4 regions of the Streptomyces zhihengii genome follow, and region 2 is predicted to be linked to each of the others. Evidence: riboswitches for the same ligand, from Rfam matches in the RefSeq annotation. Region 2 holds a riboswitch; each other region holds the start of a gene.
What was found. Region 2 has a riboswitch for cobalamin ahead of JE024_RS08825 (ABC transporter substrate-binding protein). Riboswitches for the same ligand answer to the same signal wherever they lie in the genome.
Positions count from the first base shown of each region.

Region 1 (2,192 bases), 4.2 Mb from region 2:
GCACCAGCCACCGGCAGATCCCGGCGGTCACCACGCTCTTGCCCGCGTCCGATGTCGTCCCCGCGACCAGCAGTCCGCCGCCGCTCATGTCCGCCTCCCCCTCGTCGCCGCGCGGACCAGCCGCGCGCCCGCGCAGACGGCCAGCGTCAGCACGCCGACCCGGCGCGACAGCCGCACCGCCCGCTCGATGTCCCCGAACTCCACCGCCCGGCCGCCCCCGTTGAGGACGGGCCGGTGCTCGACGCGCCCCGCGTACGACAGGGTCCCGCCCAGCCGTACGCCGAGCGCCCCCGCGAACGACGCCTCCACCGGGCCCGCGTTGGGGCTCGGGTGCTTGTCCGCGTCGGCCCGCCAGGCCCGTACGGCGCCCCGCGGGTCGGGGCCCGCGAGCACCGCGAGCACCGCGGTGAGCCGCGCTCCGGGCCAGCCGGCCACGTCGTCGAGGCGCGCGGAGGCCCAGCCGTAGCGCAGGTACCGGGGCGAGCGGTGGCCCACCATGGCGTCCAGGGTGTTGACCGCCCGGAAGCCGAGCAGCCCCGGCACACCGGCGACGGCGCCCCACACCAGCGCCCCGACGACCGCGTCGGAGGTGTTCTCCGCGACGGACTCCACGACGGCGCGGGCGATCTGCGCCTCGTCGAGCGCCTGCGGGTCGCGGCCGCACAGATGGGGCAGCCGGGCGCGGGCGGCGCCGAGGTCCCCGGCCGCGAGCGCGTCCCCGACGGCGCGCGCCTCGCGCCCCAGGGTGGTGCCGCCGACGACGGCCCAGGTGGCGGCCGCGGTCAGGGCGACGGATGCGGCGGGGGAGCGGCGCACCGCGCGCGCGGCGAGCAGGCCCGCGCCGATCGCGCCCCCGGCGCACACCGCGGTGTGGAGGACGCCCCGGCCGCGGTGGTCGCGCCACAGCAGCCGTTCGACGGCGCCGGCGGCCCGTCCGAAGGCGGCCACGGGGTGTCCGCGGCGCGGGTCCGCGAGCAGCAGGTCGGCGGCGAGACCGGCGGCGGCGCCGCAGGCGAACACCCGGTCCGCAGATGTGCGTTCGGCACCCATGGGGTCAGCGGCCCCCGGGGTGGGAAGGGGCGGGCAGGGCTGAGCCGCGGCCGGGCATGACGACGAGTCCTCACTCAGGGTCCGCGCCCTGGTTCGACGTGACCGGCGGTGAGAGTTCCTGGCTCCCCGGGAGGTTCCCCGGGTCACAGTGGCGGGACCGCGCCGGATTCGCACCGGACTTCCTCTGCTGCCGCCGTATTGGCCCCGGCAGTCCACCACGCCCGCGTACGCCCGTCAACTCACCCTTGACCTGCGACGGGACAGTGTGCCGAGGCCCACACCGCGGACAGCGCGGAAGCCGGGCGCGACGGCACCGCGGGGGTGCCGCCACGCCCGGCTCCCGGACGTGTCACGGGCCGCTCGCGGCCCGGTGTGCGGTCGTCAGTCGACGACCAGGTAGATGCCGAACGCGACGGCCACCGCGCACAGGGCGAAGCAGACGTACGCGCCGGTGCGGGCCAGGGCCACCGAGCCGCCGGAGGCCGTGGCCGACTCCTGCTTGCTGAGGCCGATGATGCCCAGGGTGAACAGGCCCACCAGGGCGACGGTGGCGACGAGGCTCACGCCGAACACGGAGCCGAGAGCTGCCCAGTCGATCTTCATGCTGCTGCTTCCTTACACCGTGGCCGGACGGGCCGGCTCGGTCTCGGCCGGCTCGGACGCCGGGGCCGGGATGGTGGTCTTGAACTCGCCAGCGGGCGGCGGGGCGACGGCGGCCATGGCGGTGGTGACGACACCCGCCGGCTCCTCCTCGCCCGGCTCCACGTCGTTGACGTTGGTGTGGTCGACGACCTGGCGGCGGGAGACGAGCCAGATCGCGAGGCAGGACGCCACCAGGAAGACGGCGACGACGGCGACGCCCCAGTCGCCCTGCTTGGTGACGAACTCCGAGGCCGCGGCGACCAGACCGGCGGCCGGCAGCGTCAGACCCCAGGCGACGAACATCCGGGTCGCCGTGGACCAGCGGACCACGCCGCCCTTGCGGCCGAGGCCCGCGCCCATCACGGCGCCGGAGCAGGAGTGGGTCGTCGAGAGGGAGAAGCCCAGGTTGGAGGAGGCCAGGATGACGCTCGCGGCGCTGGTCTGGGCGGCGAAGCCCTGCTGCGGCTGGAGGTCGGTGAGGCCCTTGCCCATGGTGCGGA
Region 1 is NZ_JAFEJA010000001.1:6,354,359-6,356,550, forward strand. It holds gene JE024_RS27025 (cobyric acid synthase) at 1-88, opposite strand, end outside; gene JE024_RS27030 (cobalamin biosynthesis protein) at 85-1,050, opposite strand; cobalamin riboswitch at 1,141-1,282, opposite strand; gene JE024_RS27035 (hypothetical protein) at 1,432-1,653, opposite strand; gene JE024_RS27040 (inorganic phosphate transporter) at 1,666-2,192, opposite strand, start outside.
Region 1: linked by a shared signal. The riboswitch ahead of JE024_RS27030 (cobalamin biosynthesis protein) and the one ahead of JE024_RS08825 (ABC transporter substrate-binding protein) in region 2 are both predicted to bind cobalamin.

Region 2 (2,192 bases):
CCACGGACACCAAGGAACGCGTCGAGGCCGTCATGGACCGGCTCGGCTACCAGCGCCGCCCGGCGCGCCGCCGCGGGGCCGTCGTCGACCTCGTCCTCAACGAACTCGACAGCCTCTGGTCGGTCGAGATCATCAGGGGGGTCGACGAGGTGCTCCACGCCGCCGGCGCCAGCATGGTCCTCTCCGCGGTGCACGGGCGCAGTTCCGACACCCGCGAGTGGATCGACCAGATGGCGGCCCGCCGCAGCAACGGCGCCATCCTCGTCGTCTCCGAACTCACCCCCCAGCAGCGCCGCCGGCTCACCGCGATGGACGTCCCGTTCGTCCTGGTGGACCCGGTCGGCAGCGTCGACGCCCTCGTGCCCACCGTCGGCGCCACCAACTGGGCCGGCGCGGTCAGCGCCACCGAGCACCTGATCGCCCAGGGCCACACCCGGATCGCGCACCTCGCGGGCCCGCGCCACGTCCTGTGCAGCAGGGCCCGCGCCGACGGCTTCCGGGCCACCATGGAGCAGGCCGAACTCCCCGTGCCTGAGGAGTGGGTGCCGCACGGCGAGTTCAACGACGCCTCGGGCCGCGCCGAGACGGCCCGGCTGCTCGACCGCGCCGAGGCCGACGGCAGCCCGCCGCCCACCGCCGTCTTCGCCGCCAGCGACCTCCAGGCGCTCGGCGCGTTCGAGGTGCTGCGGGCCCGCGGCCTCGCCGTACCCGGGGACATGAGCGTCGTCGGCTTCGACGACCTGCCCGTCGCCCGCTGGACCCACCCGCCGCTCACCACCGTCCGCCAGCCCCTGCTCGACATGGCCGCCATGGCGGCCAACACCCTGCTGCGCATCATGGACGGCGAGCCCGCCGAGCACCTGCGCCTCGAACTCGCCACCCAGCTCGTCGTCCGGGGCAGCACCGCCGGGCCCCGCGACGCCTCCTGACGGCACCGCACATGAGCCCCCGCCCCGGCCCCGCGGCCCGTGCCACGGCGCGGAGCGGGCGTGACCGACGCCACGGCGGGCCGCCTCCGGGGCCTTGATAGCCTGCCGGGGCCAGTCGAGCCACACCACGGCCAGGGAATCCGGTGCGAATCCGGAACTGACGCGCAGCGGTGAGGGGGACGGGCGGGGCACTCACGCCACTGGGAGACCGTACGGCCGCACGGCCGGCACACCTCCCGGGAAGGCGCTCCGTCCGGACGAACCCGAGTCCGAAGACCTGCTGGCACCTTCCCGCGCCCCGCGGGAAGGGACCCACAGGCCAGGCTCCGCGTACGAGCCCCGACCCCCGAGGCGACCTCGTGCCCCGTAACACCCTCCGTCCCACCGCCCTCCTGCTCCTCCCCGCCCTGCTGCTGACCGCGTGCGGCGCGGGCGGCGGTGACGAGCGCCCCGGCGGCGCCGCGTCCGCCGGCGGATACCCGCGCACCGTCGACAACTGCGGTCACCGCGTCACACTCACCGCGCCCCCCGCCCGCGCGGTCTCCCTCAACCAGGGCACCACCGAGATCCTGCTCTCCCTGGGCCTGGCCGACCGGCTCGCGGGCACCGCCACCTGGACCGACCCCGTGATGAAGGGCCTGGAGAAGGCGAACGCCTCCGTCCCGCGCCTCGCCGACAACAACCCCTCGTTCGAGAAGGTGCTCGACGCCGAACCCGACTTCGTCACCGCCTCGTTCGAGTCCACCGTCGGCAAGGGCGGCGTCGCCACCCGCGAGCGGTTCGAGAAGCTCGGCGTCCCCGTCTACGTCTCGCCGACCGACTGCGCCGCCGGCAAGGACAACGCGGCCGGCGGCGACGGCTCCCGCAGCCGCCCCCTCGAACTCGCCGACGTGTACGGCGAGATACGCGACCTGGCCCGCGCCTTCGGTGTCGAGGAACGCGGCGAGGACCTCGTCGCCCGGCTCCAGGAGCGGGTGCGCGCGGCCACCGCCGGCCTGGACGCCGCGGACGTCTCCCTCATGTACTGGTTCGCCAACGCGCAGTCCCCCTACCTGGCGGGCTGCTGCGGCGCCCCCGGCGCCATCACCCGCGCGGTCGGCGCCCGCAACGCCTTCACCGACACCCACGACGAATGGCCCCAGATCAACTGGGAGACCGTCGCCGACCGGGACCCCGACGTCATCGTCCTCGGCGACCTCACCCGCAAGTCCCAGACCGCCGAGAGCGCGGCCGCCAAGATCCGCTTCCTGCGCGGCGACCCCG
Region 2 is NZ_JAFEJA010000001.1:2,168,349-2,170,540, reverse strand. It holds gene JE024_RS08830 (LacI family DNA-binding transcriptional regulator) at 1-929, shown strand, start outside; cobalamin riboswitch at 1,025-1,228, shown strand; gene JE024_RS08825 (ABC transporter substrate-binding protein) at 1,289-2,192, shown strand, end outside.

Region 3 (2,192 bases), 1.6 Mb from region 2:
CGGGCGAAGAGGTAGCCGACGAGCGAGCCGGTGTGCGCGACGAAGACGCCGTCCGCGCCGAACTCCTCGCGGTGCGCCAGCACCGCCGAGAAGGTCCGCTTGGGCAGGGCTTCCTGGGAGAGCACGGCGCTGGTGGTGGCCGCGCGGGCGACGGCGGGCGCGTCACCGGTGGAGAACCCCTTGAGCAGGTCCGTCAGGCAGCGTTCGTACTCGTCGCCGCGGCGCCGGTAGTGCCGGAGCAGCACCGGTGTGGTGGCCGAGGTGTCGACCGTTCCCGGCTCCGTCACGAAGGCGGTGTGGAAGACCGTTCCGGTGCCCAGCCGGCGCACCACCCGGTGGCGTGCGCTCAGGTACAGGGCGAACTCCTCGAGGAAGACACTGTCCGCGCGTTCGATCGAGGCCAGCACATCCCTCACCGCGTCCGGGTCCTCCGGCAGCGCGAAGACCCGGAACAGACAGCGCAGCGCCGCGACGATGTCGGCGGTGGAACTGGCCATCCCCACCCCGACGGTGAGATCACTGTGGGCGCTGAGGCGCCCGGGCGGCAGGGTGCGCCCCGTACGCTCCAGGAACAGGCGCACGGCCCGTTGTGTCTTCTCGCCGAGCGGGAGGGATCCGGGCAGCGGCCCGGGACCCCCCTCCGGGGTGAAGTGGACCCAGGAATGCCGGTCGAAGGGGAAGGACACCACGGCGATGTCCGGGTCCGGCCCGGCTCGCAGCGGGCCCTGGTAGAGCTCTCCGAGGGTGCCGTGGCAGACACCGGTGAAGCCGCGGCCCAGCGGAGCGGCATCGGGCGTCAGCATGGGGTGAGGTGTGCCGTCCGGACCGGCACGGGCCGGTCGTCGAGGTGTGCGGTGGTCACGCCGTGTCCTCTCTCGTCGGCCGGACCCGGGGGTTCGGGGCGGCGAGAGCGCACGCGTGAGCGCACGGTTCCAGCGCACCACCGGCCCAACCCACGAGGCCGCAGCGAACAGCGCGTGCCGGTGGCACGCGCGCAGTGGCAGGTCTTCGGACTCGTGGGCGTGCAGGACGGGCGACTGCCCGGTTCCTGCGCCTACCGGCCGTCGCTTCCCGGGGTCCCGCACGACCCCCAGTGCTGATGACGGCTTTCGATCCCACTCACCGCTGCGGGACAGTCCCGGATTTCCACCGGGTTCCCTCTTGCGACGCACCGCCTGGCCGGCGGTGCGAACCGACTGCGCGGATCAGCGTAGGTGGCCTGTTCGTGTCGCGACAGAGCGCCCCCGAGAATGTCTCGTTGTCACCGGTGACACGCCGTGAGCGAACGGGTGGGGCGGAAGTGACGGTGACGGTGTGTCAGTCCGCCCTGCGCGTGCGCGGCGTACCTGAACGGCCCAGGCCGTCCCGTACCCGGACACGCCCGGCAGCCCCGGCTGACGCAGAGCGTCCGCCGCACACGGCGACGGGTCGCGGAGAACGGCGCCTCTGCGCCAGTCGCGCGACCGGTGGCACTGCTCCCCTCGCGCGCGTGCTGCTGTGACGCACGCCACTGCACCTCCCGGGAACCCGCCCGTGGCACCGGCCGACTTCTGGTGTGGACCCAGCAGGAGCGACCGGGGAGGTGCGTGTGGGACGGCATGCGAGCGGACGGCCGCCGCCTTCGGGCGTCGACCGGTCCGGGACGGTGTGACGTCAGGGCCTCGGCAGCCGGAGCCTCACAGCGGGCCCTCGAAGAACCCCAGCACGCCGGCCCGGTCGAACTGCCGTGCCGCCACGTCCTTCCTGGCGATCGGCCAGTACACGTAGCCGTCGATGTGGCCGCTCCACTGGGCGAGCAGCGCCCAGTCCTCGGGGCCGGGCTGTTCCCACGGGCCGGCCGTCCCGGGCACCGCCTTCCCCGCGGCCAGCGCCGCCCGCGCCGCGGCCCCGGTGATCGGGTCGGCCTCGCCGTAGGAGTCCGTGGAGTAGCCGTCGAGCTGCAGGTGAGTGCCTGCCAGGCGCCCCCAGTCCTCCTCCCGCACCTGCGACCACGCCGCGCGCAGATCCGCGGCACGGGGGTGTTCGTCCGGGTCGAAGAGCACCGAGTTGTCCGGCAGGGACACATCGTGACCCAGCCGCAGATCCCCCTGGAGGAGGGAGTCCATGTCGTTCAGCGGGTGGCCCCACGTGCCGCCGTCGCCGCCGTGGCGTTCCTCGACGGGTGTACCGGCCGGGACGTACACGGCCCTGCC
Region 3 is NZ_JAFEJA010000001.1:528,406-530,597, reverse strand. It holds gene JE024_RS02260 (GHMP family kinase ATP-binding protein) at 1-803, opposite strand, end outside; cobalamin riboswitch at 983-1,213, opposite strand; gene JE024_RS02255 (DUF1963 domain-containing protein) at 1,677-2,192, opposite strand, start outside.
Region 3: linked by a shared signal. The riboswitch ahead of JE024_RS02260 (GHMP family kinase ATP-binding protein) and the one ahead of JE024_RS08825 (ABC transporter substrate-binding protein) in region 2 are both predicted to bind cobalamin.

Region 4 (2,192 bases), on a different contig from region 2:
CTGCTCGACGCTTCCGGCGCCGGCGTAGTCGTAGATCGCGATGACCTCGGGCCTGCGGGCGACGACCTGCTCCCAGGAGACGTCGCCGAAGACGTCGTCGAGGTCGGCGAACACGTTGCGCCCGCCGGCGAGCCGGATGATCTCGGTGCCGAGGCTCCGGCCGCCGGCCGTGAAGGCGCTCTTGTCCCCGCTGTCGTAGACGAAGACGGGCGTCTCGCGCTCGCCGTCGACCTCGGCGGTGGCGGTCCGCACCCGGCCCCGGAGGTCGGCGACGAGTGCGTCGGCCCGGTCCCGCACGCCGAACAGGCCGCCGATGGTGTCGATCTCGTCGTAGACGTCCTGCATCGAGACCTTCTTCTTCCCGCAGTACTCGCGGTTGAGGTAGGTGTCGATGCCGGCGTCGGCGAACGCCTCGCGGGACCGCCCGTCGTTCTCGGCGAAGGCGCTGGCGTAGCCGCCGTAGACGAAGTCGGGCTCGGCGTCGAGGATCTTCTCGAACGACGGTTCCTTCGCCGACAGTTCGGGGACGGCCGCGAAGTCCTCGCTCAGTCCGGGGAGGACGGCGGAGTCGGGGAAGGCGGTCCCGATCATCCGGTCCTTCAGACCGAGGGAGAGCAGCAGTTCGGCCGGGTGCTGGTGGATGGTCACCACCCGGGAGGGCGGCGCCTCGTAGGTCGTGCGGACACCGCAGTTCTCCACGGTGAGAGGGAAGCCGTCCGCCGCGGCCGCCGCGGGCTTGTCCTGCCGCGGGGCGCCGGGCGCGCCGCAGCCGGTGAGAAGGACCGCCGCCAGTGCGGCGACGGCTCCGGCCGTGCGCACGGCACGGCGGCCGGGCCCGGTGTCGGGCAGGGCGAAGGGACGGGGCATGCCGTCGTACACGTAAAGCCTCCTGCGGAGTCCGCGCTCCTCGGATCGGGCCCGCGACAGGCCAGTGTCCTGACTTCCGGATCGGCGTTCCCCGGCCTTCCCGCGCTGCGCGCAGTGGCTCATGGAGGGGTCGGCTCCCCGGTCACAGTGGCGGGACCGTGCCGGATTCGCACCGGCTTCCTGTCTCCCGTCGCGGCGATGACCTGTTGATCCTATGGTTCCCCGGGAAAACGGCAAAGGGCGCACCCCGGCACCGGGAGCGGCACCGCCCCGGCGCCCGCACCGGCGCCTGCCGGCACCGGTGTTGTCGGTCCCCGGTGTTAGCGTCGCCGCCATGGCAAACCGTTCGTACCTCTACTCCGCCGACTCGATGCCGAACGACGCGGAGATCCCCAAGCCGGTCCGCTGCATATCCGAGCACAACTGGGACATCCCGCTCGCGCACAAGCTCCTGGTGGGGCGCGGCACGACGATCGTCCCGTCCATGATCTGGAACCCTCCGATCGGCATCGCCGCGGAGTACGCCGGAGGGGCGGCCCTGCTCGGCGACCTCCTGCGCGCGGTCGGCCGGGGCCTGGAGGACGACGCCGAGTTCGCCGCGTGCGTCGCCGGGACCACGGCCCACCTCGCGAAGCAGCAGGCGAAGTACTTCGTCCTGGAGACCGGGGAGATCGTCTCGATGACGGACGACGACCCGGCGGAGAGCGTGCGGCGTCTGGCGTCCTCGGAGATCCCCGCCGCCGTCGCCGAGGCCGAGGCGGCGATCGCCGGCCGGAACGACGCGTGGCTGGCCTCGGTCCGGTCCGACTGGCAGCGGCACTTCGCGTCCTTCTACGGCGACGCGCTGTACTTCTCCTTCCCCGGCTGACTCCGGCTGATCCGACCCGTGGAGCGGCGCCCGGCGCTCACCCGGCGCTCCGGGCCCGTTCGACGACGCCTCCCGCGCGGAGGCCGGGCGACGCCCCGGGCGGGGTCCCGGCGCGGGGCGGGCATGGTGCCGGGCCCGTCAGACGGCCGGTGCGCCGACCGTCCCGCGGGTCATGGCGCGGTACCGCTCGGCGAGTTGCCGCGGGCTGTGCGGGCCGTCGGCGCTGTACCACTGGGCGACGCCGGTGCACATGGTGACGACGGCCCGGGAGACGTCACGCGGGTACGCCGTGGTGAAGACCTTCCGCGCGACACCGTCCTCGATCACGCCGTCCATCAGGCGCTGCTGACGGTCGCGGGCGCCGATGTAGGTGGTGCGCGCCTGTCCGGTGAGGCTGCGGATCTCGCTGGAGGCGATGAAGGCGAGGTCCCTGCGGTGCGCGTGGAACAGCACGAGG
Region 4 is NZ_JAFEJA010000002.1:1,255,630-1,257,821, reverse strand. It holds gene JE024_RS33205 (ABC transporter substrate-binding protein) at 1-879, opposite strand, end outside; cobalamin riboswitch at 910-1,087, opposite strand; gene JE024_RS33200 (DUF7822 domain-containing protein) at 1,202-1,735, shown strand; gene JE024_RS33195 (TetR/AcrR family transcriptional regulator) at 1,874-2,192, opposite strand, start outside.
Region 4: linked by a shared signal. The riboswitch ahead of JE024_RS33205 (ABC transporter substrate-binding protein) and the one ahead of JE024_RS08825 (ABC transporter substrate-binding protein) in region 2 are both predicted to bind cobalamin.